One region of the Azospirillum baldaniorum genome, then DNA from elsewhere that is predicted to be linked to it. Evidence: riboswitches for the same ligand, from Rfam matches in the RefSeq annotation. Region 1 holds a riboswitch; each other region holds the start of a gene.
What was found. A riboswitch is a leader RNA that binds a small molecule or an ion and turns the genes downstream of it on or off. The one in region 1 is predicted to bind cobalamin.
Positions count from the first base shown of each region.

Region 1 (9,663 bases):
ACGGCTTCCCCGACGCCGAATCTGTGGCCGCGGCCTTCCGTGCCTCCGGAACGCGCATTGCCGTGCTGTGCGGCTCCGACGCGCTCTACGAGGCCCACGCCGCACCCTTCGCCCAGGCATTGAAGGCGGCGGGTGTCGAGCACCTGTTCCTGGCCGGAAACCCCGGCGACCGCCGCGCCGATCTCACGGCCGCCGGCATCGACGAATTCGTGTCGGTCGGCTGCGACGTTCTCTCGGTCCTGCGCGCGACCCTGGCCCGTTTGGGAGTGCCCTTGTGATGGAAAGCGTGATGAAAAGCGCGATGACCAGTCTGCCGGACTTCTCCACGCTGCCCCTGGACGCCGCCGTTTCCAACGCCTCTCCCGCCGAGTGGAGCCGACGTTTCGCGGCGGAGACCGGGACCGACCCGGCCACGGCGCTGTGGCGCACGCCGGAGATGCTGGACGTCAAGCCGCTCTACACGGCGGCCGACCTCGACGGGCTCGACCATCTGGCGGCCATGCCGGGGATGGCGCCCTTCCTGCGCGGCCCCTACCCGACGATGTATGTCGACAAGCCCTGGACGGTGCGGCAGTACGCCGGTTTCTCCACCGCGCAGGAATCCAACGCCTTCTACCGGCGCAACCTCGCGGCCGGGCAGAAGGGCTTGTCGGTCGCCTTCGACCTCGCCACCCACCGCGGCTACGACAGCGACCACCCGCGCGTCACCGGCGACGTCGGTATGGCGGGGGTCGCCATCGACTCCATCCTCGACATGAAGACGCTGTTCGACGGCATCCCGCTCGACCAGATGTCGGTGTCGATGACGATGAACGGCGCGGTGCTGCCGGTGCTGGCCGGCTACATCGTCGCCGCCGAGGAGCAGGGGGTGTCCGCCGACAAGCTGAGCGGCACCATCCAGAACGACATCCTCAAGGAGTTCATGGTCCGCAACACCTACATCTACCCGCCCAAGCCGTCGATGCGGATCATCTCCGACATCTTCGCCTTCACCTCGCAGCACATGCCGAAGTTCAACTCGATCTCGATCTCCGGCTATCACCTGCAGGAGGCCGGGGCGACCGCCGACCTGGAACTGGCCTACACGTTGGCCGACGGGGTGGAGTACGCGCGCGCCGGGCTGGCCGCCGGGCTGACCATCGACCAGTTCGCGCCGCGCCTGTCCTTCTTCTGGGCGATCGGCATGAATTTCTTCATGGAAGTCGCCAAGATGCGCGCCGGCCGCATGCTGTGGGCCAAGCTGATCAAGGAGTTCGCCCCGAAGAGCGACAAGTCTCTGTCGCTGCGCACCCACTCCCAGACCTCGGGCTGGAGCCTGACGGCGCAGGACGTCTTCAACAACGTGACGCGCACCTGCATCGAGGCGATGGCCTCCACGCAGGGCCACACCCAGTCGCTTCACACCAACGCGCTCGACGAGGCCCTGGCGCTGCCGACCGACTTCTCCGCGCGCATCGCCCGCAACACCCAGCTCTTCCTCCAGCAGGAGAGCGGTACCTGCCGGGTGATCGACCCCTGGGGCGGCAGCTATTACGTCGAGCGGCTGACCCGCGAACTGGCCGCCCGCGCCTGGGGCCACATCCGCGAGGTCGAGGAGACCGGCGGCATGGCCAAGGCGATCGAGACCGGCATCCCCAAGATGCGCGTCGAGGAGGCCGCCGCCCGCACCCAGGCCCGCATCGATTCCGGCCGCCAGACCGTCGTCGGCGTCAACAAGTACCGGCTGGAGCAGGAGGAGGCCATCGAGGTGCTGAAGGTGGACAACTCCGCCGTCCGCGCCCAGCAGATCGCCCAGCTCGAACGGCTGCGCGCCGAGCGCGATCCCATCCGCTGCCGCCAGACGCTGGAGGCCTTGACCAACGCGGCGGCCGCCGGCGACGGCAACCTGCTGGCCCTGTCGGTGGACGCCATCCGCGCCCGCGCCACGGTCGGCGAGATCTCCGACGCGCTGGAAAAGGTGTATGGCCGTCACAAGGCCGAGATCCGCACCATCACCGGCATCTACGCCGGCGAGGTGGGGCGGCAGTCCGACGCCATCGCCAGGGTGCGGGCGCTGGTGGCGGAGTTCGCCGAGCGGGATGGCCGCCGCCCGCGCATTATGGTGGCGAAGATGGGCCAGGACGGCCACGACCGCGGCCAGAAGGTGATCGCCACCGCCTTCGCCGACTTGGGCTTCGACGTGGACGTCGGGCCGCTGTTCCAGACGCCGGAGGAGGCCGCGCGGCAGGCGGTGGAGAACGACTGCCACATCGTCGGCGTCAGTTCGCTGGCGGCAGGCCATCTGACGCTGGTGCCGCAGTTGAAGGCGGAGCTGGAGCGTCACGGGGCCGGCGACATCCTGATCGTGGTCGGCGGCGTGGTGCCGCCGCAGGATTACGACGCGCTCTACGCCGCCGGCGCCACGGCGATCTTCCCGCCGGGCACCGTCATCAGCGAGGCGGCGGTAGACCTGCTGCGCATCCTCAACGAGCGCCACGGCTACGCGCCGAAGGCGGCGTAGCCGTGGCGCGTGTGGCGATCACGGTGCCGGAACCGCGGCCCTTATCCCCAGCATGTGGCAGGTGGCGAGGGTGATATCGGAACGGTTCAGGGTGTGGAAGTGGAAATCCCGGACGCCCTGAGCCTGAAGGGCCTGACACTGCTCCGCCGCCACCGTCGCGGCGACGAGCCTGCGGGTCTCTGGGTCGTCGTCCAACCCTTCGAAGGTTTCGACCAGCCTGGCCGGCATCGAGGCGCCGCATTTGGCAGCAAATTCCACGGCACGGGCGACGTTGGTGATCGGCAGGATGCCGGGAATCACCGGCACATGGATGCCCGCCGCGGCGCAGCGGTCGAGAAAACGGAAATAGACGTCGTTGTCGAAGACGAACTGGGTGATGGCACGGGTCGCCCCGGCGTCCACCTTGCGCTTCAGGTTGTCCAGGTCGAACTGCACGCTCGGCGCTTCCGGGTGGGACTCCGGATAGGCGGCGACCGAGATCTCGAAATCGGCGATGCGCCTCATTCCCGCCACCAGATCGGCGGCGTAGGCGTAGCCGCCGGGAGACGGTTCGCAACGCCCGCTGCCGCCGGGCATGTCCGACGGGTCACCGCGCAGTGCCACCAGATGGCGGATGCCGGCATTCCAGTAGCTGTGGGCGATGGTGTCGATCTCGTCCCGCGTCGCGCCGACGCAGGTGACATGCGCTGCCGCCGGAAGGCCGGTCTCGTCCTGGATTCGGCAGACGGTGGCGTGGGTGCGTTCGCGGGTCGAACCGCCGGCCCCGTGGGTCACCGACACGAAGCTTGGAGCCAACGGGGCCAGCCGCCGGATCGACTGCCACAGGCCCTGCTCCATCGACTCCGTCTTCGGCGGAAAGAATTCGAAGCTGATCGACGGCGGTGCGGACAGAGGGGCGGTCATGACAGCGCTCCCGGCGCGGCTTGAACGGCGTCGTCCCGCCGGTAGGTGATGGTCACCCCGGCCGAATCGATCTGCGGGAGCACGTTGGGCTTCTCGATGGACACCTCGGCCTCGACGACGCGCTGGTCGGCAAGGCAGAGGTCGCCGATGCGGTCCGCCAGGCATTCCAGGAGCTGGGTGTGTGGCCCGTCGGCCAGCTTCTCCAGCGCCAGGACCAACCCTTCGTAGGACAGGACGGTCGCCACGTCGTCGAGGAAACGCGGTCGGCCGCGTTCGACGACCAGCCGCACATCGATGCGCAAGCGCTGACGGCGGCCACGTTCGTGGGCGTAGACCCCGATCTGGAAAGGGGCGACAAAACCCCGGACGGTGATCACATAGGTGCCGCAACCGGCCAAGACGGTTTCTCCACAAGCGGAAGGGTAATCGAAGGCCGGCAGGCGGCCTTGGCGGTGTCGTTCGTCCCGGCCCGACGGATGTCCAACGCCGCTCTCGGCTCACGTCGCGGCGTGGTCCCATGAACGGGTAACCGAGCCTGCAGAAGACGATCGACATGGTTCTCCCCTGTCCGGCCAAGCGCTCGGCCAGCGGATCGGTGTCGTAATAAGGACGTCCGGGAAAGGAAACCCAAGCAGGCGCACGAGAGGAGACCAGCGACAGACGCCGGACACGGCCCACGCGACCACCGGGACACCCCGCCCGAGGACGAACGAACGGTCACGGCAGGTCTCCTGGCTCGCGGGTCGGCACCATTCCGTCCGGCCTTCCCGGTGCCCAACGAGGCACCAGTGGCGCTGAGGCGACGAAACGACTCTCCGCTTACAGTTGCGGGGGCAGCGCCGGACTGGCCATCGGATCTGGCGGCACCGGCTTCCCTCTTAGCTCCCAGCCCCGAGCGGAACCGGCAGAACCATGACGCCGCGATCCAACCGCAACGCCGCAATCCTGTCAAGAGAAACATAAAGACATCTTTATGTTTCTATACACCGTTGTTGCGACGATAACGGCATCAAGCGCATCCGGACATCCTGCGGCTGGCTTCGGTCGGAGGCCTCAAGGCTTCACGGTGTCCACCCTCGTCTTTCCCAGTCGTCGCGCCGGGGGCTTTCCGGATCATCCCTGCTGCGTGCCGTGCTGGATGTCTTGGAAGGCCGGGACTGGAACCGGCCGCCCATGACCGTCGACGGCGACCAGGACGAACCATCCCTCGGCGGCCAGCCGGCGCTCCCCGGATGCCAAAGTCTCGGCGACCAGGGAGACATGGACGGTCATCGACCGTTTCCCGACCGTGTCGACCCGTCCGACCAAGTCGACCAGTTGGCCGACCATGACGGGGGTGTGGAATGTGATCCGCTCTGAGGAGGCCATCACGACCGCATGGCGGGCGGCGCGGCTGGCGGTGATGAAGGCGGCCTTTCCCATGAGGCTGAGGGCCGTGCCTCCGAACAGCGTGCCGTAATGGTTGGCCTGCTCGGGGAAAATCATCTCAAGGCAGCGGGTTTCCCGTCCGTTTGGAAAGGGAAACTGGCTTTCTGCAGTGGGAGGGATGGTGTTCATGTGTGCATCCGCCTGCAACCACGCGTTCCAAGGTGTCGGACGCGCACGTTATATGGATGGGCGTTCTGGTCGATGGCTAAAACGGCTGAAATCAGGAACGATGATCCTGCAAATCTGCGAACAGTGCAAAGCGGTGGGCCTCCATGGCGAAACCGGGGTCATCATGACAACACAGGCAGAAAGCGAGGTCACATGGATCGCAGGACATTCCTTGGCGCAAGTGCTGGAGCTTTGGCGCTTGGTGCTGTCCGGGTGCCATTGTCACACGCGCAATCGCCCTTGCCGGAGTTGCGGCCCGCCGCAGACCCCTATGCTCGCCTCCAAGGTGGCATGCCGCACCATCTGACGCCGGATCAGGAAGCGCAACGTGTCTTCGACAGTCCAGCTCCCGCCGGCCCGCCAGGTCGTTGGGTCAGCCGTGCCGCGCTTCCAATCCCGCGCAGCGAAATGGCCTGGGCCACCGTCAGTGCGGAACGGATGCATGTCGTGGGCGGCTATGGCGAAGGTGCCGTCAATCGGGCCTACCACCACATCTATACCCCGGTGGCCGACCTCTGGTATGAGGGCGCTGCCTTGCCGCGTGGCGCCAACCATGTCGCGGTCGCCGCAGAAGCCGGCCGCGTCTACGCGCTTGGCGGGTTCATCGAGCAAAACCGGCGGTCCGATACGAACGCCTACGCCTACGATGTGGCCACCAACGCCTGGACCCCCATTGCGCCCCTGCCACGCCCCCGCGGTGCGGCGGCGGCTGTGGTACTCGATGGCGCCATTCATCTGATCGGTGGCGCATCGGAGCCGGCCAGCGAACGGGCGAGCGTCGGTTGGCACGAAGTCTATGACCCAAAGACCGATCGCTGGTCGGCCCGCAAACCGCTCCCGGGGGCGCGCGATCATGTCGGGTGCGTTGTTCATGCCGGCGCGATCCACGTCGTTGGTGGCCGCTTCAACACGTTCGAGTACAACACCGATCTGCACCACGTTTACCTCCCGGATCGGGACACATGGGAGATGCGGGCGCCGTTGCCGACGGCCCGGTCGGGCCATGGGCTTGTCGTTTACCGTGACCGCCTCTTCGCCATGGGGGGAGAAGGCGGAATTCTCAACGGCGGGGTACCGCGGCAGGCAAAAGTGTTCGGGCAGATGGAAAGCTATGATCCGGGCAGCGACAGCTGGCAACACCATGCGCCGATGCCGACGCCGCGCCATGCGGTTGGAGCCGTGACGATCGGCGACTGGATCCATGTAGCGGGTGGTGGTGCGGTCCTCGGCGGCTCCGTCCAGTCCGCCGTGCACGAAGCCTTCACATTGGGGTGATGTTGCAGCACCGCCCTGTGCGGGCACCCGCCAATCGACGAACGAACGGAAGCGAAGCGCCAAGTTCTCCTTTCGCCACAATGCCGCTTTCGAGCCCCTACCGATCAGCCTCCTCAAGCTTGTGGTCCGCCGCGCTGCTTTTGCATCATGGACTGTGGTTGGAGACTGGAGGGAAAAGGGCAATGGCTGTTCAGTTCGCGAGGGTAGCACCGATTTTGCCAGTCCGGGATGTCCGTGCGGCGCTCGCCCACTACCGGCGTCTTGGTTTCGAGGCGACCGCTTACGAGGAAGCGGCCGCCGATCCCATTTACGGGTTTCTTGCCTGGGGCAGCGTGAGCCTCCACTTGGCGCGGGTTCCCGACCTGGACCCAGCACGCTCGGTTGCGGCCTGCTATCTCTACGTCGACAACGTTGACGCGTTGCATGCCTCATGGCAGGCTGCCGAAGTCGATGGCCGCCTGACCGCGATCACCGCCACGCCCTATGGCCTGCGCGAGTTTGCCCACATCGATCCGGACGGCAACCTGTTGCGGGTCGGCGCACCCATCACGCCGAACACTCCGTAAGGCTCCAGCCCGAGCGGGGAATCGGCGTTATGGGTGCCTCAACACCGTTGGGATGGTGATGGTCTCCGCACGGTCGAGCGCCTGACGCATCGCTCGCTCGTCGGTGAAACGACCGCGCAGGAGCCGTCCCTCGCAGACGACTTCGACATGGTCGGCAGCGAAAGGCCATGGATCGACGACCAGTTCCGCCGGGTCGCCAGACGGAGAACGGAGGCGGATTTCCGTCCGGGCCTCGCCGATGGTCGGGACATTGGGAATGCACGCTTCGCTGGTAAGACCCCATCCGATCTGCAAGGACATGCGGTCCACAGCGGCGACAAGCAATCGGTTGCGCTCGATCGCTGGCGGGGAGAGAGCTGGGGCGTAACGCGGGTTGCCCGACAGCGCCTCGATGCAGGCGCGTTGGAAGCGGTGCTGGTCGTCCAGGAAGCGGCGAACCAGCGCGGCATCCTCCGGCGTCGCTTTGGCGAAGTCGAAAAAGCTGCCGTAGATGGTGTCGGCGTGCAGCGAGACGAGAAGGGCCGGATAACGCCCGAACGCGAGCGCGCAGCGCACACCCTCCGTCCAAAGGCTCGTATGGATGGCGGCGCCGAGTTCCTGGAAGCTGTGTGGGCGGGCGGTCTGGGGGTTCAGCGTCGGGGCGGCTTCCCAGGACAGCCAGCCGATGTCATGCAGCTCCGCCCCGAGGCAGACCTCCTCGTAGGGTACGACCGGAGCGAAGATCCCGTTGCCCCAGGCACGGAGCAACTGGCCTGACAGCCAGGCATGGCTCGGCTGCGGGATGGCGATCACATCTTTGCCGACATCGCGAAACAGCATGGTCAATTCCTCCAGCTCATGGTCGAGCCCGAGGCCGGCGACCTTGCCGTGTAAACGGATGCTGCCAGGGATCGTCTCGGTGGATGCTGGCGTGCCGGTCAACCGAATGGATGAAACGCTCGTCCCGCTTACCCGATGACGCCAAATCGGTCATGGACCCGTCCGTGGATTCTTTGGCTTGGTTCAAAAAGCCCATGCGGCCGGGACGGCATGAGGCGCACCTCCAACCCCTTGCGAAGAAGCCCCGCTTTGGGTCAGGCCGGGTTCATCGGCTCGGAAGGCTGGACGTCAGCGTTCCCGGGTTCCGCCGGCGCGGCGGGGACGGGCTCCTTGTCCTCCTCCGGAGGGCGGCCAAGGCAGGACCCGTCAGGGCGGGCGAACGATGACAAGGTCAAGGCCAGCAGCCAGCGGCTGCAACAACAGGCCAGACACATAGATGTATCCTTCTCGGCCAGTCACCACGAATTTCCCTCTTGCGCCAGAGGGGCCGTCCACACATGACCCTCACTTGGCTTGGGTCAGGCCACCAAGCCAACGTCTTCTGCTTGAGCGTGGCAGCGCGCTTTCGGCTTCGACGAGCGGAACGCTGTCGACCGGTTTGAGCAGATGCCGGGGATTGAACCAGCGCCCCCACTCCAGTGCCGCGGGCTGCGGGGTCCAAGGAGCCTTCTGCCCCACCTGGAGCCGTCGTCCTGATCCGCCACGCGGCGGCCATAAGCTCCCGTACGGACGAAACCTTAAGGGGTCAAAGGAGACGGGAAATGGAAAGGCCGGGCGACGGGCGGTCAGCCGCGCTTCTGCCCGGACGTTTCCAGCGGCGCAGCGGGCTTGTCTTCCGGCTGATCGACCAGCATGACGCCGAGGCCGCGGGCCGACGACAGAAAGATGACGCCATGCTCCTCCAACGCCTTGCGCACGGCGTCGCGCGTCGTGTCGCGCACGTCAAGTCGGTCCGATTCAAGCCGCTTCAGGGCGGTCAAGGCGACCAGAGCCGTGTCCGCCAGCATTTCCTGCGTCCAGCCGAGGAGCGCCCGCGCCGCCCGTATTTGCCTGGGTGTGATCATCGATGATCACATTCCCGAAGCGCGCGTCCGGCGCCACAAAGACGACTATTATAGTCGCATTGCAATGCCGATGGGGATACACTCCCGAGCCGAAATGGTCCACCGCCTTTTCCCGGCCACAGAGTGGTGATGGAGGGACCGCATACCCGCCCCACCCCGCCACCGGCATCGCCCATCCTCACGTGGTGGCAAACGCCTGGGAAGGAGCCGACAACGGTATGGAGGACACGGCCGGCCTGGATCGAAGAGAAGCGGTGATCGTCGGCGCGCGGCCGGTACGAACCGGCACATCCCGAGGGGCAATGAGGACATCAGCCATGACCAAGGACACGCCCATCCACGTCCTCATCGCAGAGGACGACGTGCTGGTCGCCTGGGCGCTGCGCGCCATCCTGGAGGAAGCTGGCTACCACGTCACGCTCGCCCACGACGGCGTGCAGGCGCTCGCACTCCAGGCCCAGGGCCCCGTCGACGTGCTGATGACCGATTTCCAGATGCCCCGCCTCGACGGACGGGAACTGATCCGGCGGTTACGGGCAACGCGCCCCGCGCTGCCGGTGGTCATGATGACCGGCGCCCCGGACGACACTGCCCTCGACGAACTGCGCGACGCAACGGAAGCCGGCATTGTCATCCTGGCCAAACCGGTGAGTCCCCCGCCGGTCATCGCGGCCATCCAGACTGTGCTTGGCTTTTCGTGACAGCGCTCAAGCGCGTGGGTGGAAGCGGCCCTTGTGCCCAGCAACGTCACGAAAGGGTCAAAAAGCCATTTAAGGAATATGGATTTTGACCGGCCAGCAACGATTGCATACAATAGTATGCAACATCAACGCCGAGTGCTCTGTGCCATGACCGATGTTCTCGAGCAGGCCACCAGGATTGTGGCCGCCTACGTCCGAAACCACCGTGTCGGTGTCGAGCAGGTGCCGCCGCTGATCGC
Region 1 covers NZ_CP022260.1:236,975-246,637, reverse strand. Annotated here, with positions in the region: gene Sp245p_RS27790 (methylmalonyl-CoA mutase family protein) at 1-278, shown strand, start outside; gene scpA (methylmalonyl-CoA mutase) at 302-2,500, shown strand; gene metF (methylenetetrahydrofolate reductase [NAD(P)H]) at 2,519-3,403, opposite strand; gene Sp245p_RS27775 (dihydroneopterin aldolase) at 3,400-3,801, opposite strand; cobalamin riboswitch at 4,108-4,332, opposite strand; gene Sp245p_RS27770 (acyl-CoA thioesterase) at 4,517-4,888, opposite strand; gene Sp245p_RS27765 (Kelch repeat-containing protein) at 5,153-6,274, shown strand; gene Sp245p_RS27760 (bleomycin resistance protein) at 6,457-6,840, shown strand; gene Sp245p_RS27755 (DUF3891 family protein) at 6,868-7,761, opposite strand; gene Sp245p_RS27745 (helix-turn-helix domain-containing protein) at 8,445-8,723, opposite strand; gene Sp245p_RS35205 (response regulator) at 9,041-9,424, shown strand; gene Sp245p_RS27735 (Ros/MucR family transcriptional regulator) at 9,572-9,663, shown strand, end outside.

Region 2 (9,663 bases), on a different contig from region 1:
CGGCCACCCGGATGGGAAGCACCTCCCAGGCATCCACCGCTTTCACCCTGACCATCGACACGACGGCGCCGAACGCTCCGGCGGTGACTTCGGCAGCGGCGACCAACAACACGACGCCGACCCTCGCGGGCACGGCGGAGGCGAACAGCACCGTCACCGTCACGGTGGGTGGGGCGACATACACGGCCGCCGCGTCGGGAACTGGCGCCTGGAGTGTGAACCTCGCCACCGCGACACCGACCGCCGGCACGCTGAGCCTCGACGCCAACGGGACCAACACCGTCTCCGTCACGGCGACCGACGCCGCGGGCAACCTCTCGTCGGCGGGGACGCAGACACTGGCGATCGACACGACGGCGCCGAACGCCCCGGCGGTGACCAGTGCGGCGCTGACGAAGGCGCTGAAGCCGACCATCAGCGGCACGGCGGAGGCGAACAGCACCGTCACCGTCACGGTGGGTGGGGCCACCTACACGGCCGCCGCGTCGGGAACCGGCGCCTGGAGTGTGAACCTCGCCACGGCGACGCCAACCTCCGGCACGCTGAGCCTCGACGCCAACGGGACCAACACCGTTTCCGTCACGGCAACCGACGCCGCGGGCAATACGTCGTCCGCGGGCACCCAATCGCTGACCATCGACACTACGGCACCGAACGCTCCGTCGGTGACTTCGGCGGCGCTGACCAAGAACGCCGCACCGACCCTCACCGGCGCGGCGGAAGCGGACAGCACGGTGACCGTCACGGTGGGTGGGGCGACCTACACCACGACGGCGACCAACGGGATTTGGAGCGTCAACCTCGCCACGGCGACGCCAACCTCCGGGTCGCTGAGCCTCAACGCCAACGGCAGCAACGCCGTCTCCGTCACGGCGCGCGACGCGGCGGGCAATACGTCGTCCGCGGGCACCCAATCGCTGACCATCGACACCACGGCACCGAACGCTCCGTCGGTGACTTCGGCGGCGCTGACCAAGAACGCCGCACCGACCCTCACCGGCGCGGCGGAAGCGGACAGCACAGTGACCGTCACGGTGGGTGGGGCGACCTACACCACGACGGCGACCAACGGCAGTTGGTCGATCAACCTCGCCACGGCGACGCCGACCTCCGGCTCGCTCAGCCTCAATGCCAACGGCGCCAACCCGGTGTCGGCGACGGCGACCGACGCCGCCGGCAACATCTCGTTGGCCGGCACCCAGACGCTGACCATCGACACCACCGCGCCTAGCGCCCCGACCGTCACCACGGAACTGAGCAACAGCACGACCCCGACCCTCACCGGCACGGCGGAGGCCGGCAGCACGGTGACGGTCACGGTGGGTGGAGCGACCTACACCACCACCGCCACGAACGGCGGCGCCTGGAGCCTCAACCTCGCCACGGCGACGCCGACCGCTGGCTCCCTGAACCTGAACGCCAACGGCGCCAACCCCGTCACGGCCACGGCCACCGACGCTGCCGGAAACGTCTCGGCGCCGGGCACCCAGTCGCTGACCATCGACACGACGGCGCCAAACGCCCCGGCGGTGACCTCGGCGGCACTGACCAACAGTGCCACCCCGGTGATCGGCGGCACGGCGGAAGCCGGCAGCACCGTCACCGTCGCCATCGGTGGAGCGACCTACACCACCACCGCCACGAACGGCGGCGCCTGGAGCCTCAACCTCGCCACGGCGACGCCGACCGCCGGCTCCCTGAACCTGAACGCCAACGGCGCCAACCCCGTTACGGCCACCGCCACCGACGCGGCGGGCAACACGTCGTCCGCCGGCACGCAGTCGCTGACCATCGACACCACACTGCCCAACGCTCCGGCGGTGACCAGTGCGGCATTGAGCAACAGCACCACGCCAACCCTCACCGGTACGGCGGAAGCGGGCAGCACGGTGACCGTCACGGTGGGCGGCGCCACCTACACCACCACGGCGTCCAACGGAAACTGGTCCATCAACCTCGCCACCGCGACGCCGACCTCCGGCTCGCTCAGCCTCAACGCCAACGGCGCCAACCCGGTCTCCGCCACGGCAACCGACGCGGCGGGCAACGTCTCGGCCCCCGGCACGCAAGCGCTGACCATCGACACCACCGCGCCGAGCGCGCCCTCGGTGACCAGCGCGGCGCTGACCAACAGCACGACGCCGACCCTCACCGGCACGGCCGAGGCCGGCAGCACCGTCACCGTCACGGTGGGCGGCGCCACCTACACCACCACCGCCACGAACGGCGGCGCCTGGAGCCTCAACCTCGCCACGGCGACGCCGACCGCCGGCACGCTGAGCCTCAACCCGAACGGCGCCAACCCGGTCTCGGCCACCGCCACCGACGCCGCCGGCAACACCTCGGTCCCCGGCACGCAGTCGCTGACCGTCGACACCACCGCGCCCACCGCGCCGGCGGTGACCAGCCCCGCGCTGAGCAACAGCACGACGCCGACCCTCACCGGCTCGGCGGAGGCCGGCAGCACCGTCACCGTCACCATCGGTGGAGCGACCTACACCACCACGGCGACCAACGGGGCCTGGACCCTCAACCTCGCCACCGCGACGCCGACCGCCGGTTCGCTGAACCTCAACGCCAACGGCGCCAACTCGGTCTCGGCCACGGCGACCGACGCCGCGGGCAACACCTCCTCGGCCGGCAGCCAGTCGCTGACCATCGACACCACGCTGCCCGATGCCCCGACCGTCGCCACGGCGCTGAGCAACAGCACGACGCCGACCCTCTCCGGCACGGCCGAAGCGGGCAGCACCGTCACCGTCACGGTGGGCGGCGCCACCTACACCACCACCGCCACGAACGGCGGCGCCTGGAGCCTCAACCTCGCCACCGCCACACCGGTGACCGGCACGCTCAGCCTCAACGCCAACGGCGCCAACCCGGTCTCGGCCACCGCCACCGACGCCTCGGGCAACGTCTCGGCACCGGGCACCCAGTCGTTGGTCATCGACACCACGCTGCCCGACGCCCCGACCGTTGCCACGGCGCTGACCAACAGCACGACGCCCACCCTCACCGGCACGGCCGAAGCGGGCAGCACCGTCACCGTCACCATCGGTGGAGCGACCTACACCACCACCGCGACCAACGGGACTTGGAGCCTCAACCTCGCCACGGCGACGCCGACCGCCGGCACGCTCAGCCTCAACGCCAACGGCGCCAACCCGGTCTCGGCCACCGCCACGGATGCCGCTGGCAACATCTCGGCGCTGGGCACCCAGTCGCTGACCGTCGACACCACCGCGCCGACGGCCAGCGTGCTGTTCGAGGACGACAGCATCGACGCCATCGAGCAGTCCAGCGCCGCCTTCACCATCAGCGGCGGCGAGGCCGGGACCAGCTTCACCTGGACGATCACCTCGGCCGGCGGCGGCCAGGTCACCGGCGGCGGCGTGATGAGCGGCCCGACCATGCGGGTGACCGGGCTGGACCTCTCCGCCCTGGGCGACGGCACGCTCACCCTGACCCTCGGCCTGACCGACCCGGCGGGCAACGCCGCGCCGCCCTTCACCGCGACGACGCAGAAGCTCACCGCCACCGTGGAGAAGCCCGCCCCGGTCGCCCCGCCGCCGACGGCCACCGTGGACGGCGCCACCGTCAACGGCTCGGTCACCACCGGCGGCGACGGCAAGCGCGTCACCACCGTGACCATCGCGGCCAGCAACAGCAACCGCGTCGAGGACACCAGCACCGCCAACGCCGACCTCGCCGACGTGCCGGTGGTGCGCGAGCAGGTGGTCGACCGCCAGACCGGCGCGGTGTCCACCGTCACCACCCTGACGGTCAGCGTCTCCACCGGCGTGGCCGTCACCACCTCGGGCAGCGCCGAGCGGCAGACCGCCGCGCAGGCGCAGAGCGGGCTGACCGGGCTGATCGCCGCCATCGAGGCGCGCACCGACGCCGGCACCGCCTCGCGTGGCAACCTGACCGGCGGCGGCGACGGCTTCCTCTCGGTGCTCTCCGCCCAGGCCCAGCTCCTGGTGCGCGCCATCGACTTCAGCACGCCGGGGGTGGCCGCCGGCCAGGCGGTGCAGACCAGGGTGACCGGCAACACGCTGGGCGGCACCGGGGTCGCCAGCACGGCGCCGACCGCGGTGGTGCTCAATACCACGGCGGCGGCGGGTCCGGTGACCATCCAGCTCGACAACGTCGAGTTCGCGGCGGTGGTCGGCAACGCCACGCTGGTCGGCGGCGACGGCGAGCAGATCGTCTACGGCGACGACCACGAGCAGTACATGTACCTGGGTGCCGGCGACGACCTCCTGCACGGCGGCGGCGGCAACGACACGATCGCCAGCGCCGGCGGCAACGACACGCTGTACGGCGACGATGGCGACGACGTGGTGATGGGCGGCGAGGGCGACGACTGGCTGTTCGGCGGCGAGGGCAACGACCTGATCGGCGGCGGGGTCGGCAACGACGCGCTGTTCGGCGGGACGGGCCAGGACATCCTGTTCGGCGAGGCGGGCGACGACACGCTGACTGGCGAGGCGGGCGACGACACGCTGTCCGGCGGGGCGGGCAACGACCTGCTGTTCGGCGGGTCGGGCGACGACTTCCTGATCGGCGACGACGGCGACGACACGCTGAGCGGCGGCGACGGCAACGACGTGGCGCTGGGCGGGGCGGGGCGCGACCTGATCGGGCTCGGCGCGGGCGACGACCTGGCCAGCGGCGGCGAGGGCGACGACACGCTGTTCGGCGAGGAGGGCAACGACACGCTGTTCGGCGGGGCGGGCAACGACCTGCTGAACGGCGGGGCGGGCAACGACGTGCTGTTCGCCGACGGCGGCGCGGACACGCTGTGGGGCGGCGCCGGCGCGGACGTCTTCGCTTTCGGGCGGGCCTCGGGCGGGTCGGTGGTGATGGACTTCCAGGTGGGGGTGGACCGCTTGGCGCTCTATGACGCCAGCATGGACCTCGGCGCGGTGATCCGCTCGGCGCGGGTGGAGGGCGGCAACACCACGCTCGACGTCGGCGGGGGCAACCGCATCACCATCCTCGGCCAGACCGGAAACGTCGCCGGCTGGTTCGGCTGAGCGGGCATAAACGCCGTTCTGCGCCAGCCTCCCCGAACGGATTCGGGGGGCTAATCCTTAGGGGGCTTTGCCGCCATGGGGTTATCGGTTGGATGATGGCTTACCCGATCGAACGAATCCCCGGAGCCATTCCGCCATGCCGACATCGCCGCACGGATCGCCTGACCGAGGGCTGAAGCCGTTCATCCTCGCCATTCATCGCGAAGCGCTGGAAACCGCCGCGGCGAAGGGGCTGACCGGCACCCTGGCGCAGGTCGCCGCCCTCCAGGACACCGCCAGCCTCGCCTCGGCCAAGGCTGGACGCCTCGTCACGGAGGAGGAGGTGATGCGCCTGCTGCTTCGGGAGCGCCGCGCCCGTAAGATTCATGAGGCGATGGGAACCGCACCAGTCGTGCCGGTCCGGAAGCCGGTGGCGGCCCCGTCCCGGTTCCGCCTGGGGCGCTGGCGGACCGTGGCGATGGGCATGGCCCTCTCGGCGTCCGCCGGACTGGCTGGAAAGGCGCGCTTGTAAGAAACGGGCGGTGCGCGGTCCGCCGGTACCGAGTGAGTACGCCCATTGCCCTGTTGAGTGAGGCGCGGGGCGCACTGAGGCTGTCGCTTCCCCGCTGTTCGGCACGAAACACACAATGGGAGGTCTCATGTCCGTTCGCCTGGATCGCCGCCAATTGCTGCTCTCCGCCGGAGCCGCCGCGCTGGTGCTGGCCGTGGCGCCGCGCTTCGTCCTGGCCCAAACAACAGGGGGCCAAACGCCGGCTGGCCAAACTCCGGGCGGCAAGGGATTCACGCTGCCGCCGCTGCCCTACGCGCCCGCCGCGCTGGAACCGCACATCGATGCGACGACCATGAGCGTGCATCACGACAAGCACCATCAGGCTTACGTCGACAACCTCAACAAGGCGCTCGCCAACCACGGCGACCTTCAGGCGATGCCGCTGGCCGACTTGCTGAAGCGCGTGCCGGAACTGCCGGAAAGCATCCGCACAGCGGTGCGCAACAACGGCGGCGGTCACGCGAATCACAGCATGTTCTGGAGCATCATGGGGCCGAACGCTGGCGGCGCTCCGGACGGCGAGGTGGGGGCTGCCATCACGCGCGACTTCGGCAGCTTCGACGATTTCAAGACGCGCTTCAACACGGCGGGGGCGGGGCAGTTCGGCAGCGGCTGGGTCTTCGTCACCGCCGACCCGTCGTCGGGCAAGCTGGCCATCGCCGCGCGGCCGAACCAGGATTCCCCGGCCATGGACGGCGTGCCCGTGCTGATGGGCAACGACGTGTGGGAGCACGCCTATTACCTGAAGTACCAGAACCGGCGCGCCGACTATCTGGCGGCTTGGTGGAACGTCGTCGACTGGGGCGCGGTGAACCGTCGCTACGCGGCGATCCGGAAGGGCGAGCTGGTGATCTGAACAAAAAAGGGCGGCGGGGACATCCCCGCCACCCTTCCTGCGAACCATCTGGTCCAGAGGCCCGGTCAGGCGCCCTGATGAAGGCGGATGTTGAACAGCGGGCCCTGGCTCTGGCGGCGCAGCGCCTTGGCGACGGCCAGCACGGCGAGATCGGCCAGCGGCTCGACGATGATGACGGTCATGTAGGCGGCGCCGAAGGAGGCGACCTCCGTCATGGTCTCGGCGGTGAAGCCGTGGCCGTAGAGGGCCCAGAAGGCCACCCAGGCGACGATGCCGCCCTGGTAGGCGGTGGAGAGGGCCAGCGCCTGCGAGTACTTCAGGTCGACATAGGGGGTGGCGTCGGGGACGATCCGCTTCGCCAGCAGGCTGATGCCCCACAGCGGGACCAGCAGCGTGGTGACGTTCATGCCGTACTGCGGCAGGTCGAACGGCGCGAAGAACAGGCCCTGGATCAGCAGGCCGGCGGCGAGGCCGATGGAGGCCGCACCGGCGCCGAACAGCAGGAGCAGCGTCGAACCGAGGATCAGGTGAACCTCCGACACGCCCACGGGGTGGTGCGGGAACACCTCGAAGAAGCTGAAGACCAGCGCGGTGGCGATCAGGCTGCGCAGCACCAGCGGTGCGACCCCGCCGTTGTTGCGGACGTCGTTGTGCGCCAGCTTTCCGGCCATCGCGAAGCCGCCGGCGGCCGTCGCGTAGCTGAGAGCGATCTTGGCGCCGTCGACGACGCCGGGTTCGATGTGCATGCTCTATGCCCTTTCCGAGTCTGCCATGCGTTGGGAGGGCGTCGTTGCTGGCAGGCACCGGCATCGCAACCCCCTTGGCCCCCTGGATGGGCGCACCGGGGGACGGCTTGCGGAAGACGGGCGGCCGTCGGGCCGGACATCGGCAAGCGACCACCGGGGCACCCCGCCCGAGGACGTACGTTCGGTTACGGCAGGTCTCCTGGCTTGCGGGTCAAGGCGGCATCGTCCGGCCTTCCCGGCGCCCGTTCCCGCAGGCGGCGCCAGTGACACGGAAAGGACGAGGCCGCTCACCGCTCACAGTTGCGGGGGCAGCGCCGGATTTGCCGTTTCTCCCCCTGCGGGGCGGCGCACCGGCTTCCCTCTTAGCCCCGCGACCGGAGGGCGCGGGGAACCATAACCGGCGCCAGGGTAGGGGCGGGGTCCCCCGCCGTCAAGAGGGGGATGGCGACCCATCGGGGGAGTCGCACGGCTTCCTTGACACCACTCCCGCGGAACCGACAAGGTCCGGCTGACTGCGCGAGGCCGGATCAATGGGCGAAGGACGGGGTTGCGGGCATGCTACCGGTTCATTTCCTGACCATCGTGCTGAACGGCGATCCCTTCATCCGTTACCACTTGGAGGTGTTCCGCCAACTGCCCTTCCCCTGGCATTGGCACGTCGTGGAGGGGGTGGCGGAGCAGGTCCGCGATTCCTCCTGGTGCGCGCAACGGGGCGGGCGGGTCCCGCAGGACCTTCACCGCGACGGGCGCAGCAGCGACGGAACCTCGGAGTATCTCGACCGCATCGCGGCGGAGGAGCCCGGGCGCGTGTCGGTCTACCGCAAGCCGCCGGGCGTCTTCTGGCAGGGCAAGGTGGAGATGGTGACCGCGCCGCTGGCCGCCATGACGGAGGAATGCCTGCTCTGGCAGGTCGATGCGGACGAGCTGTGGACGGCGGAGCAGATCGCCCGCGCGCGCCGGATGTTCCTCGACTCGCCGTCGCGCACGGCGGCGCTGTACCTCTGCCACTTCTTCGTCGGCCCGTCCCTGGTTCTTGACCGGCTGGACCAGTACGGCAATTACCGCGCCTACGAATGGCTGCGCACTTGGCGGTACCGGCCGGGCGATTACTGGCACTCGCATGTCCCGCCCCGGCTGGTGCGGCCGCAGCCCGACGGGTCCGAACGCGACCTCGGCGCGGCCAACCCCTTCCTGCATGAGGAAACGGCGGTGAGCGGGCTCGTCTTCCAGCATTTCGCCTACGCGACGCGCCAGCAGGTCGCGTTCAAGGAAATCTATTACGGCTACGACGGCGCGGTCGGGCGGTGGGAGTCCCTCCAGGCGGCCGGGCGGTCGGTGGGCAACGGCACCCTTCCGTTGCGCGATTTCTTCCCCTGGGTGACCGACGCAGCGACCGTCGCCCGCGCCGAGCATGCCTTGGTGGAACCGCTGGCGCGCCCGGACGCCGACGGAAGCTGGGGCTTCGTGCCGCCGGCGCGGGGCGCCTCGACCGCCCCGGCGGTGGCGCTGCTGCGGAATTCCGGACCCGCCGTCCGCCGCCGCACGCTCGTCCCCGGCGAGCCGCCGCCCTTCCCGACCGACCTGATCCAAAGCGTCGGCGTGTTCCTGCTGGACGGGGCCGGCGCCGCGTTGCGGGCGTCGGGTGTCCTGCGGGAGTTGCGGCGGGCTTTGCCGCTGGCCCGCATCACCGTCTTCGCGACGCCGGACGCGGAGGCGGCGCTCGCCCTCTGCCCCTACGTCAACCAGCGCGTCACCCTGCCGTCGCTGACGGGGCGGGCGCCCGACGACGCGCTGGTGACCGCCGTACGCGAGGAGATCGGCCAACAATTCAGCGGTGCCTTCGACCTGACGATCAACCCGGTCCGGGGTGAGGATGCCAGCTTCGCCAACCGCCTGATGCAGGATACGGGGGCGCCGCTCCGCCTCGGTTGCAGGGTCGGCCGGCCGGTGCGTGGCTATTACGCCGACGCCTTCCTGACCCACGTCGCGCCAGCTCCCGCTGTCCTGTTGGGGGCGCTGACCGCCGGGGAGGCGGACCCCGCCACGGAGGTCTGGACCTCCCCCGCCGGCGAGCGGGCGGCCGCCGCGCTTCTGGCCGCGGGCGTTCCGGCGCGCTGGCGCTGTGCGGTCGGCCTGTCCGCGTCCGTCGGCACCGGCGGCCTGTCGGAGCTGTGCCGCCGCCTTGCCGCGCGGGGAGACACCGCCCTGGTCCTGGTCGGCGAGGAGGCCGCCAGGGGGGCCGCGGCGCGCATCGCCGGGGAAACCGGTGGCGCCTGCCTGAACGCGGTGGGGCGGCTGGGTTTCGACGGGCTGTGCGCCCTGCTGCGGCGCTGCGACCTGTTCGTCGGGACCGGCGCCCCGGTGGAGGACATTGCCATGGCGGCCAAGCTTCCCATGGTGGGAACCGGTCCGGAGCACGGCGCCCCGACTGCCGAGGCGATGGAAAGCGCCATCGCGGCTTGGCTGGCCGAC
Region 2 covers NZ_CP022262.1:512,655-522,317, forward strand. Annotated here, with positions in the region: gene Sp245p_RS33740 (Ig-like domain-containing protein) at 1-5,039, shown strand, start outside; gene Sp245p_RS33745 (hypothetical protein) at 5,176-5,550, shown strand; gene Sp245p_RS33750 (superoxide dismutase) at 5,678-6,445, shown strand; gene Sp245p_RS33755 (energy-coupling factor ABC transporter permease) at 6,511-7,191, opposite strand; cobalamin riboswitch at 7,364-7,602, opposite strand; gene Sp245p_RS33760 (glycosyltransferase family protein) at 7,747-9,663, shown strand, end outside.
Region 2: linked by a shared signal. The riboswitch ahead of Sp245p_RS33755 (energy-coupling factor ABC transporter permease) and the one ahead of Sp245p_RS27775 (dihydroneopterin aldolase) in region 1 are both predicted to bind cobalamin.

Region 3 (9,663 bases), on a different contig from region 1:
GAAATCCCGGCGGTTCCTCTCGTCGACCCGGACACGCTGGACGAGGCGCTGCGCGCGCTGGAGGAGGCGTTGCGCAGCGGCAGCCTGTCGGCGGCGGCCCGCTTCGACGCTCTGCGTGGCCTGCTGGCCGGGCGCGGCCATGACGAGGCGATGGACAAGATGGGGCGGGCCGTGGAAGCGTTGGATTTCGCTGCGGCCCGCGCGGCGCTGGAACGGCTCACCGCCGCATGGATCAGGGAACGGGACCGGGAGACGACGCCGTGAGCGGTGGTCACATTCTGATCGTCGATGACGACACGGCCAACATCCGCGCGCTGGCCAGCGTGCTGGAGGACCGGCACGAGGTGCGTTTCGCGACCTCCGGCCGCCGCGCGCTGGAGCTGGCCTCCGCCGACCCGCCGGAGCTGGTGCTGCTCGACGTGATGATGCCGGGGCTGGACGGCTACGCGGTGTGCCGGCTGCTGAAGACCGACCCGGCCACCGCCGACGTCCCGGTGATCTTCATCACCTCGCTGTCCAGCCCGGAGGAGGAGGCCTTCGGGCTGGAGACCGGAGCCGTCGATTACGTGACCAAGCCCTTCAGCCCGGCCATCGTGCGCGCCCGCGTCGCCACCCACCTGTCGCTGCGCCGGGCCAACCGCAGCCTGAAGGACGAGAACGAGCATCTGGAGGCGCTGGTCCGCGAGCGCACGCGCAAGCTGGCCCAGGCCCAGCGCGAGAAGATGGCGGCGCTGCGCCAGATGGTCGCCGGCGTGGCCCACGAGATCAACACGCCCATCGGCGTGGCGCTGGGCAGCGCGTCGCACCTCGGCGACCGGGTCGCCGCGATGACGGAGCGGCTGGCCGCCAACCAGCTCCGCCGCGCCGAGCTGGAGCGCTTCCTGGCGAGCGCCGGGGAGCTGGCCGCCCTGCTGTCCGGCACCATCGCCCGCGCCGGGGAGATCGTGCGCTGCTTCAAGGGGGTGGCGGCGGACCACGGCGGGCTGCGCCAGACCATCGCGCTGAGGCCCTTCCTGGAGCAGGTGACGGAGAGCCTGCGTCCGCAGTGGGAGCCGCTGGGGCATCGCATGGCCGTGGACTGCCCCGCCGACCTGCGCATGGTCAGCAACCCGGCGATCCTGTCCGCGGTCCTGGAGCAGCTCGTCCGCAACGCGCTGGAGCACGCCTTCCCGGGTGGGCGGAACGGGCTGGTGACGGTCGGGGCCGCGGCGTCGGGGCCGGAGACGGTTTTGCTGTCCGTCGCCGATGACGGGGCCGGCATCGCGGAGGGGACCGCCGGGCGCATCCTGGAGCCCTTCTTCACCACCCGCCGCGGCACCGGCTCGGTCGGGCTCGGCCTGAACATCGTGGACAATCTGGCGTCGGACCGGCTGGGCGGGTCCTTCACCATCGCCTCGCGCACCGGCGGCGGTACCCTGGCGACCCTGCACCTGCCCGCCCGCACCCCGCCGGATCTGTGAGCCGGGGTGCGGCGGCGGGATTTCAGCCCCCAAGACCCTCCCACGCAGCAAAGGACCCGGCGGGCGGGGACAGGTACAGGCTGGGCACCCAGCCGTCGGGAATCGGGACGGTCGCCGCGTGGGTCCGGCCGTGGGCCAGCAGCTTCGGCAGGACGTGGGTGTGCGGACCCTCCGGGCTGCGGCCGTCGGGCGGCGGGATCGGCTGGCTGACCTCGATCCGGCCGAACGGGCCGATGAAGACGCGGTCGGGGCTGAGCGCCGGCAGGTCGGGCGGCAGGGGATTGCCCGGCGCCAGAAGCTCCGTCCCGACCACCGCGCGCAGGCGGGCGATGGTGGCGGGGTCGGCGCTGCGCACGCAGACGTCGGTCTGGAAGACGTTCAGCCCGAGGTCGAACAGCCGGGCGTCGCGGTCCGCCCCGGCGATCGCCTCGCGGTCGGGACCCAGCTCGGTCACCACGCGGCGCCGGTTCATCGCGGCGACGTGACGGGGCAGGCAGAGGGCCACGGCGAGGCTGCCGTTGCGTGTTCGGTAGGGCACCGCGCGGATGGCCGGTGTGGGGCGCAGGCGCAGCCCGCCGCGGGCGGTCCGCGCCTCCAGCTCCGGGCCGTCGTCGCGCAGGGCGACGGGTTCGTCCGGGTCGCGGACGAACTCCGCGATGGCGCCGAACGCGCCGAGGCTCCAGCCGGTGGCCGGGTCGTTCAGCGCGTCGCGCAGCAGGGAAGACAGGTCGCTCATCAAGGCGTCTCCGGTTGGCGAGTCGGGGATGGCAGGGCGTGCCAGGGAAGCAGGAAGGGTTCGCCGCCGGCCTCGCCCCGGTGGACGGCGATGCCGTAGGCGGCGCGCAGGTGGGCGTCGGTGAGCACCCGCGCGGGCGGTCCGTCGGCCAGCACGCCGCCGCCCGACAGCAGGATCAGCCGGTCGCAGAAGCGGGCGGCCAGAGTCAGGTCGTGCAACACCGCCACCACGCCGCTCCCCCGGCGGGCGGTGTCGCGCAGCAGCGCCATGCAGGCGAGCTGGTGGCCGGGATCGAGCGCGGCGACCGGCTCGTCGGCCAACAGGACGGGCGCTTCGGTCGCCAGGGCGCGGGCGAGCAGGACGCGCATCCGCTCGCCCCCCGACAGGGTGCCGACGATCCGCCCGCGCAGGTGGGCGGCGTCGGCGGTGGCGAGCGCCCGCTCCACCGCCGCGCGGTCCGCCGCGGTGATTCCGCCCAGCGCGCCGCGGTGGGGCAGCCGACCCAGCAGGACCAGTGCCTCGGCGCGCAGCGGCCAATGCACCGGGCCGCTCTGCGGCAGATAGGCGATGCCGCGGGCGAGCGCCCGGCGTCCGACTTGTGCCGCGGACTTTCCATCGAAGGTGACGCGGCCCGCCGCCGGCTCGGCGAGACCGGCGAGGAGGCGCAGCAGGGTGGTCTTGCCGGCGCCGTTCGGGCCGATCAGCCCGGTGAAGGCGCCGGGCTCGATGGCGAGGCTGACGTCGGTCAGGATGGTCCGCCCGCCGGCTTTGGCCGAGAGGCCGTGGGTTTCGATGCGCATCACGTCTCCTCCCGCCGCAGCCGGGCGATCAGGACGATCAGGAAGGGCGCCCCGATCAGGGCGGTAACCACGCCCAGCTTCAGTTCGGGCCGCGTCGGCAGCAGCCGGACCGCGATGTCCGCGGCCAGGGTCAGGCACGCCCCGGCGAGGCCCGCCAGCAGCAGCAGCCGTCCCGGCCGCGCCCCGGCCAGCGGGCGCATCAGGTGCGGCGCCACCAGCCCGACGAAGCCCACGGCGCCGGTGACCGACACCGCGCTGCCCACCGCCAGCGCCGCCCCGGCGATCAGCCGGACGCGCAGCCCGGTGAGGTCGAAGCCCAGGCTGCGCGCCGCGTCCTCTCCCAGGGTCAGCGCGTCGAGCGCGCGGGCGCCGGACAGGCAGAGCGCCCAGCCCGCCAGCATCGGCGGCAGGACGAGCCAGAGCTGGTCGGTGCCGCGGTCGGCCAGCGACCCCATCAGCCAGAACACGATCTCCAGCGCCGCGTAGGGGTTGGGGGCGAGGTTGAGGGCCAGCGCGGTCAGCGACCCGGCGAGGCTGTTGATGGCGATGCCGCCGATGACCAGCGCCGTCGTTCCGGCCCCCCGCGCCGCCATCAGGTTCAGCAGCACCGCGGCGGTGGCCGCTCCGGCCATGCCGCCGAGCGGCAGGGCCAGCGACAGCGCGGCGGACAGGCCGCTGTAGAAGACGATCACCGCGCCCAGCGCCGCGGCGCTCGACACGCCGACCAGCCCCGGTTCGGCCAGCGGGTTGCGCAGCCAGCCCTGCATCGCCGCCCCGGTCAGCCCCAGGCTGAAGCCGACCAGCAGGCCGATCAGGGCGCGCGGCAGGCGCAATTCGGCCAGCACCAGCGCCCCCAGGGTGGGGCGCCCGGCGAGCCAGTCGGACAGGGCGACGCCCAGGTCGAACGGCACATAGCCGACCGCCGCCGACACCGCGCAGAGCGCCAGTGCCAGACCCGTCAGCCCGGCGACCAGGGCGGGGTAGGGGATGCGGGACTCCCACGTTGCGGCAGCCGTCATGGCAGGGCCTCCCGCGCGGCAGCCAGCCGTTCCGCGGCCTCGGCGATCTGCGGGCCGGGGCAGGTCCACAGGCGGGAGGGCAGCGACACGGTGCGGACCTGACGTTTCAAGGCCTTCAGGGCCGGGTGGTGCAGCAGGGCGCCGGCCAGCGACGGCGGCGCGTCGGGTGCGGCGTCGACGATCAGCACGTCCGCCCCGCCCAGAATGATGGCCTCAAGCGGCAGGGCGCCCTGGCTGCCCAGCGGCAGGCGGTCGGCCATGTTCTCCAGCCCGGCGCGGGTCAGGAGTTCGTCGACCAGCGACCCGGACCCGGCGACGAAACCGTTGGGGCGCAGCACCACCGCGGTCGGGCGCGGACCCGGCGCCGCGGCGGGCAGGGCGTCGAGGCGGGAGAGCAGGTCGGCGACCAGCGCCTCCCCCCGGTCCGGCTCGCCGACGGCGCGGGCGAGGCCGCGGATCTGCTCCGCCACCCCCGCCACGCTCTGCGGGACGTCCAGCTCCAGCAGCGGGGCGTCCAGCCGCGTCAGCAGCCCGACCGCGACCCGCGTGGTGTAGCGCCCGGCGACGATCAGGTCGGGGTTGAGCGGCAGGATCTGCTCCGCCGTCCCGTGGTTGACCGGCACCCGCAACGCCAGCGCCGCGACGGTGGAGGCGCGGGGATCGCGCGCCAGCCACGTCACCGCGGCGAGGCGCTCCGGCCCGACCAGCCGCAACAGCAGCTCGTCGGCGCAGAGATTTAGGGAGACGATGCGCTGTGGTTTGCTGGGCGGCTTTGCGGGCGGCGCCTCCCACGCCGCCGCCGGCCCTCCCGCGATCAGCAGGAGGGCGGCGGCCAGCCCGACAAAGGTGGGCCTCACAGCGACAGCCGCAGCCCGAGATACCCGGCCCGTCCCGGCGCGCCGTAGGTCCAGACCTCCTGATACCGGCGGTCGAACAGGTTCTCCACGCGCCCGAAGAGTTCGACTCCTTCGGACAGCGCGTAGGAGCCGGCCATGTTGACCAGCGTGTAGGGCGCGAGATTCACGACCTGCCGGTTGTAGAAGGGATCGTAGGCCCAGTCGCTGGACCGCCCGTTGTAGACGACGCCGAGGTTGGCGTTCGCCCGGTCCTCCAGGAAGCGGTGGTTGACGGTCAGGCTGGCGAGCTGCTTGGGCCGGCGCACCAGTTCCACCCCCGTGGAATCCTCGCCGTCGGTCCAGGTGTAGGAACCGCGGATGGTCAGCCGGTCGACCGGCTCCACCGACAGGCCAAGTTCGAAGCCGCGGATGTGGGACTCGCCCGGCATGTTGACGGAGGTCCGCCCGGTGCCGGTGATGAGGTCGCGGATGCGCTGGTCGAACCACGTGCCGTCCACGGAGGCCCGCGTGCCCCACAGCGCCTGATCGAAGCCGGCGTCCCAGCCGCGCGCCCGTTCCGGCTTCAGGTTCGGGTTGCCGGCGTAGGTGGCGGTGTAGCCGTACAGCTCGAACAGGGTCGGATTCTTGACGCCGGTGCCGTAGGAGGCGCGCAGCTTCGTCCCGCTCTCTTCGATCAGATAGGCCGCCGTGGTGCGCCATGTGGTGGCGTCGCGGAACAGGTCGTTCGCGTCGTGGCGGACGCTGCCGGTCAGGGTCAGCCGGTCGAACAGCCCCAGCTTGTACTGGCCCACCAGCCCGGTGGAGCCGATGGAGCGGTCGAAGCTGGAGAAGCTGCTGCGGCTGATCGCCTTGTCCTCCTCATGCTCCACGGCGGCGGTCAGCACATGGTCGGCGGGGCCGCTGTTCAGAGCGAGGTTGGTCTGATAGTCGGCCTTGGTCTTGCGCCCGTCGTAGCGGCTGGTCACCGTCTTGGCGTCGTCGCGGTAGTCGCGCTGCTGGCGGCCATGGGTCAGGCCGACGATGTGCTCCCACTTTCCGTCGAGAAGGGCGATCTTGCCCTGGAGGCGCCCGAAATACTGCTCTCCGGCGGTGCTGGTCCCGTCATCGACGGCGCCGCGCCCGCCGACGAAGCCGTCGGTGTCGGTGCGGAAGCGGGTGTAGCGGCCGGTCACCGCGATCTCGCTGTGCTCGGTCGGGCGGACGGCGGCGTTTCCGGTCAGCGTGCCGTTGCGGTAGCCGTCCTTCTCCGGGTTGCCGAGCCGCTTGTCGGCGACCGACACACCGTCGCTGGTGACGCCCTGGCCGCTGAGGAACAGGTCGTAACGGTCGGTCCCGGTGCCGAAGGAGGCCCGCCCGGCGGCGGTGCCGAAGGACCCGCCCTCGACGGCGGCGCCGAACCGGGGGGCGCCGGCGCCGCGGCGGGTCACGATGTTGACGACGCCGCCGACCGCGTCGGAGCCGTAAAGCGCGCTCTGCGGGCCGCGCAGCACCTCGACGCGTTCCACGTCGCCGGCCAGCAGGTTGGCGAAATCATATTCGGAACCGGCGGCGGGATCGTTCACCTCGATCCCGTCGATCAGGACGAGCGTCTGGTTGCCCTCCGACCCGCGGATGCGGAGCTGGGTCAGGGTGCCCATAGGGCCGGTGCGGTTGACGGCGACGCCGGGCACCGCGCGCAGCGCGTCGGACAGCAGCTGGGTCTGGCGCTGCTCCAGTTCCTCGCGGGTGATGACGGTCAGGGCGCTGCCGGTTTCCTCGGCGGCGGTGGGGACGCGGTTGGCGGTCACCGAGACCGGCGGAAGCGTCGTGATGGTGGTGGAATCGGCGAAGGCCGACGTGGGGAGGGCCGACACGGGAAGGGCAAGGCTTCCCAGAAGGGCGGCGAAGGACGCCGTCCGGTGAAGGCGGGGAACGCGGACACTCATTGAGACCTCGGGCGGGACGCCGGTGGCACGTCACCGCGAACGAAGTCCCCCCGGACGCTCCGCGAACGGACTCCCGGTTCGACGACCTTCGGTGCACCCCGCCCGAACGTGTTCGCGTGTGACCACGACTGACGGCAGGTCTCCTGGCTCGCGGGTTATCGTCTGCCCATCGCCTTCCCAGGATCACGATCCCAGTGGCATTCCGATGGACGACTCGCCGCTTACAGTTGCGGGGGCAGCCTCGGCGTAGAACCCCCGCACGGCCAATCGCCGCGGGGTCCGCACCGTGTTCCCATTTTCAGCCCTTTCGGGCAACCGTCGGGTGCGAAGCTACGCGGGCGGAACGGCTCCGGTCAAGCCGCAATCCGCCCATCCTCGCCCGACCGGTGTCAGAGCGTGGTTCTCGGCCCGACCGCGGACCCATCCGGCACGGGGGGATTCATCTCCTTGCAATTGCCGACGCAATAGGTCTGCGCTTCGATCCGGCCGCCGCAGGATTTGTAGCAATCGTTGTAATCGGAGGAGCAGGTGAGGTTGCTGTAGCAGCTGGGGTTCCGGTCGAAATCGCTGAACGTCTTGATCTTCTTCTTGTCCGCATCCTTGGGCAAGGAACGGAGATAGGCCTGATATTCGCCCTGGGCGCGGGTCGTCGCCTCGGCCCGGCAGGTCTGAACGGCCAGCTCCTTTGCGGATTGGCAGATTGTCTGTGCCTGCTTGCACTGGGCGACACAGAGCTTTCCCGCCTCGCTGACGGGTGGAAAATAGCTTGCGACCGTCTCGAAACGCGGGCCGCAACCAGCCAATCCGGCCGCCAGCAGGCAGCCGAGCAAAATGGAACGCCGCATCATTGTGGGTGTCCTGCCGTGAATTACCGTCAATCGCTACGAACAACCCACCGGTGCGGAATCATCCATGGGCGACACGGAATTCGCAAAGCCGGCTCCCGGACCGGAACGCCGGCAACCCATGGGCGATCAACCGACTGGTGTCGTTGCCTGCGGCCATCGCGCCGATCATGGTCCGGAAAGGACGCGCACCCCTCTTGTCGCCGCGCGGGGGCCTGACTACATGACGGGTGAGGTCCGGGCCCCTCTGGCAGCGTCGCCCGGCGCTGTGATGTCGGACTTCCCATAGAGCCGTCGCTTTGGCGCGGCCTTGCGGAAGCTGGCCCTATCCTCCCCCCTGGGTCCCGCTCCACCACAAGGTCCACCGCCGGACGACGGTCCCCGACGGGCCTTTGGGAGACATCGGCATGGACCGCAGCGAACCAACTTCCTGAACGACCGCCACGCCTCCACGGCAAACGATGGAGGCGGGCGCTCTGGCGCGCCGCGGCAAAGCCGTCGCGCGCGCTTGTCCGTTGACCGCAGACCTTGCGGTCACGATTCCAGTCCGGGCCCCTCTGGCCGATGCGTCCCGCCGTGGCGCATCGGTGATGTCGGACTGCTCATGTGACGATCGACGTCTCCGCTTGCGGGAGCGGAGTGCATGAAGCAAGGGACAGTTCCATGGATCAGATCGTTTTAATGTGGGCCGGCTTCGCCGTCTTCGTTGGCGTGCTTTTGGCCTTTGATCTTGGTGTATTTTCCAAGAAATCCCATGTGATCTCCGGCCGCGAGGCGCTGATGCGCTGCGCGGCCTATTCCACGCTGGCGATGATTTTCGCCGCCGGCGTCTTTCATTTCCAAGGGTCGCAGAAGGGGCTGGAGTTCCTGACCGGCTACCTGATCGAATACAGCCTGAGCGTCGACAACATCTTCGTCATCGCGCTGATCTTCACGCATTTCGCGGTGCCGCCGCAGTACCAGCACCGGGTGCTGTTCTGGGGCATCCTGGGCGCGTTGGTGATGCGCGGCGTGCTGATCGTGGCGGGTACGGCGCTGATCCAGGAATTCCACTGGATCATCTACATCTTCGGTGCCTTCCTGATCTTCAGCGGCATCAAGATGCTGATGTCGGTGGACGACGAGCCGGACATGGAGAACAACCGGATCGTCAAATTCGTCCGCTCCCGCTTCCGCATGACCGACGGCTACGAGGGGCAGAAGTTCTTCGTGATGCGCGACGGCGTGCGGATGATGACGCCGCTGTTCCTCGTGCTGATCCTGATCGAGTTCACCGATCTGGTTTTCGCTGTGGACTCCATCCCGGCGGTCTTCTCGGTGACCACCGACCCGTTCATCGTCTGGACCTCCAACGTCTTCGCCATCCTCGGCCTGCGCGCCCTCTACTTCGCGCTGGCCTCGATCATCCACCGCTTCCATTACCTGAAGTACGGCCTGTCGCTGGTTCTGGTGGTGGTCGGTGCGAAGATGCTGATGATCGACATCTACAAGATGCCGACGGCGGTGGCGCTGGGCATCACGGCCTTCCTGGTCGGCGGTTCCATCGTCTTCTCGATGCTGAAGACCCGCGCCGATGCGGCTCCGGAAGCCGCGGACGGCGAGGCCCGCCGCTGGTGGGTGCCCGGCAGTCCGGCGAAGGGTGCCGGCGGTTCCACGCCGGCCTCCTCCAGCGAGACGGCCGCGGTGTCCTCGGACGGCAAGGGTCAGTAAGGCCTCCGGGCAAAGGGCATCAGGGAAAAGTCGGGGCGTCCGGTCCGGTGGATCGGGCGCCCCGTGCGTTTCCGGGCAAGGGCATCCGCAAAAGTAGTAATACCGGCTGGGCAGCGACGATGATGTGGATGTGCGGGGCGGATCGCGCCCCGCTTGGCGGTTGACGCCAATCCTTTCCAACCCACGGAAGAGACATCCATGTTTGCCAGCACGCGGTTTATCGGCACGCAACCGGCCTCCATCGCCCTTTCCGCTCTCCCCGTCCCGTCGGGACCTTTGTCCGGCCTGCTCCAGGCCGCCCGCGACGAACT
Region 3 covers NZ_CP022254.1:1,354,436-1,364,098, forward strand. Annotated here, with positions in the region: gene Sp245p_RS20435 (hybrid sensor histidine kinase/response regulator) at 1-264, shown strand, start outside; gene Sp245p_RS20440 (sensor histidine kinase) at 261-1,460, shown strand; gene Sp245p_RS20450 (DUF6925 family protein) at 1,483-2,196, opposite strand; gene Sp245p_RS20455 (ABC transporter ATP-binding protein) at 2,196-2,996, opposite strand; gene Sp245p_RS20460 (FecCD family ABC transporter permease) at 2,996-4,015, opposite strand; gene Sp245p_RS20465 (ABC transporter substrate-binding protein) at 4,012-4,872, opposite strand; gene Sp245p_RS20470 (TonB-dependent receptor plug domain-containing protein) at 4,869-6,797, opposite strand; cobalamin riboswitch at 6,914-7,132, opposite strand; gene Sp245p_RS20475 (hypothetical protein) at 7,187-7,645, opposite strand; gene Sp245p_RS20480 (TerC family protein) at 8,306-9,352, shown strand; gene Sp245p_RS20485 (hypothetical protein) at 9,551-9,663, shown strand, end outside.
Region 3: linked by a shared signal. The riboswitch ahead of Sp245p_RS20470 (TonB-dependent receptor plug domain-containing protein) and the one ahead of Sp245p_RS27775 (dihydroneopterin aldolase) in region 1 are both predicted to bind cobalamin.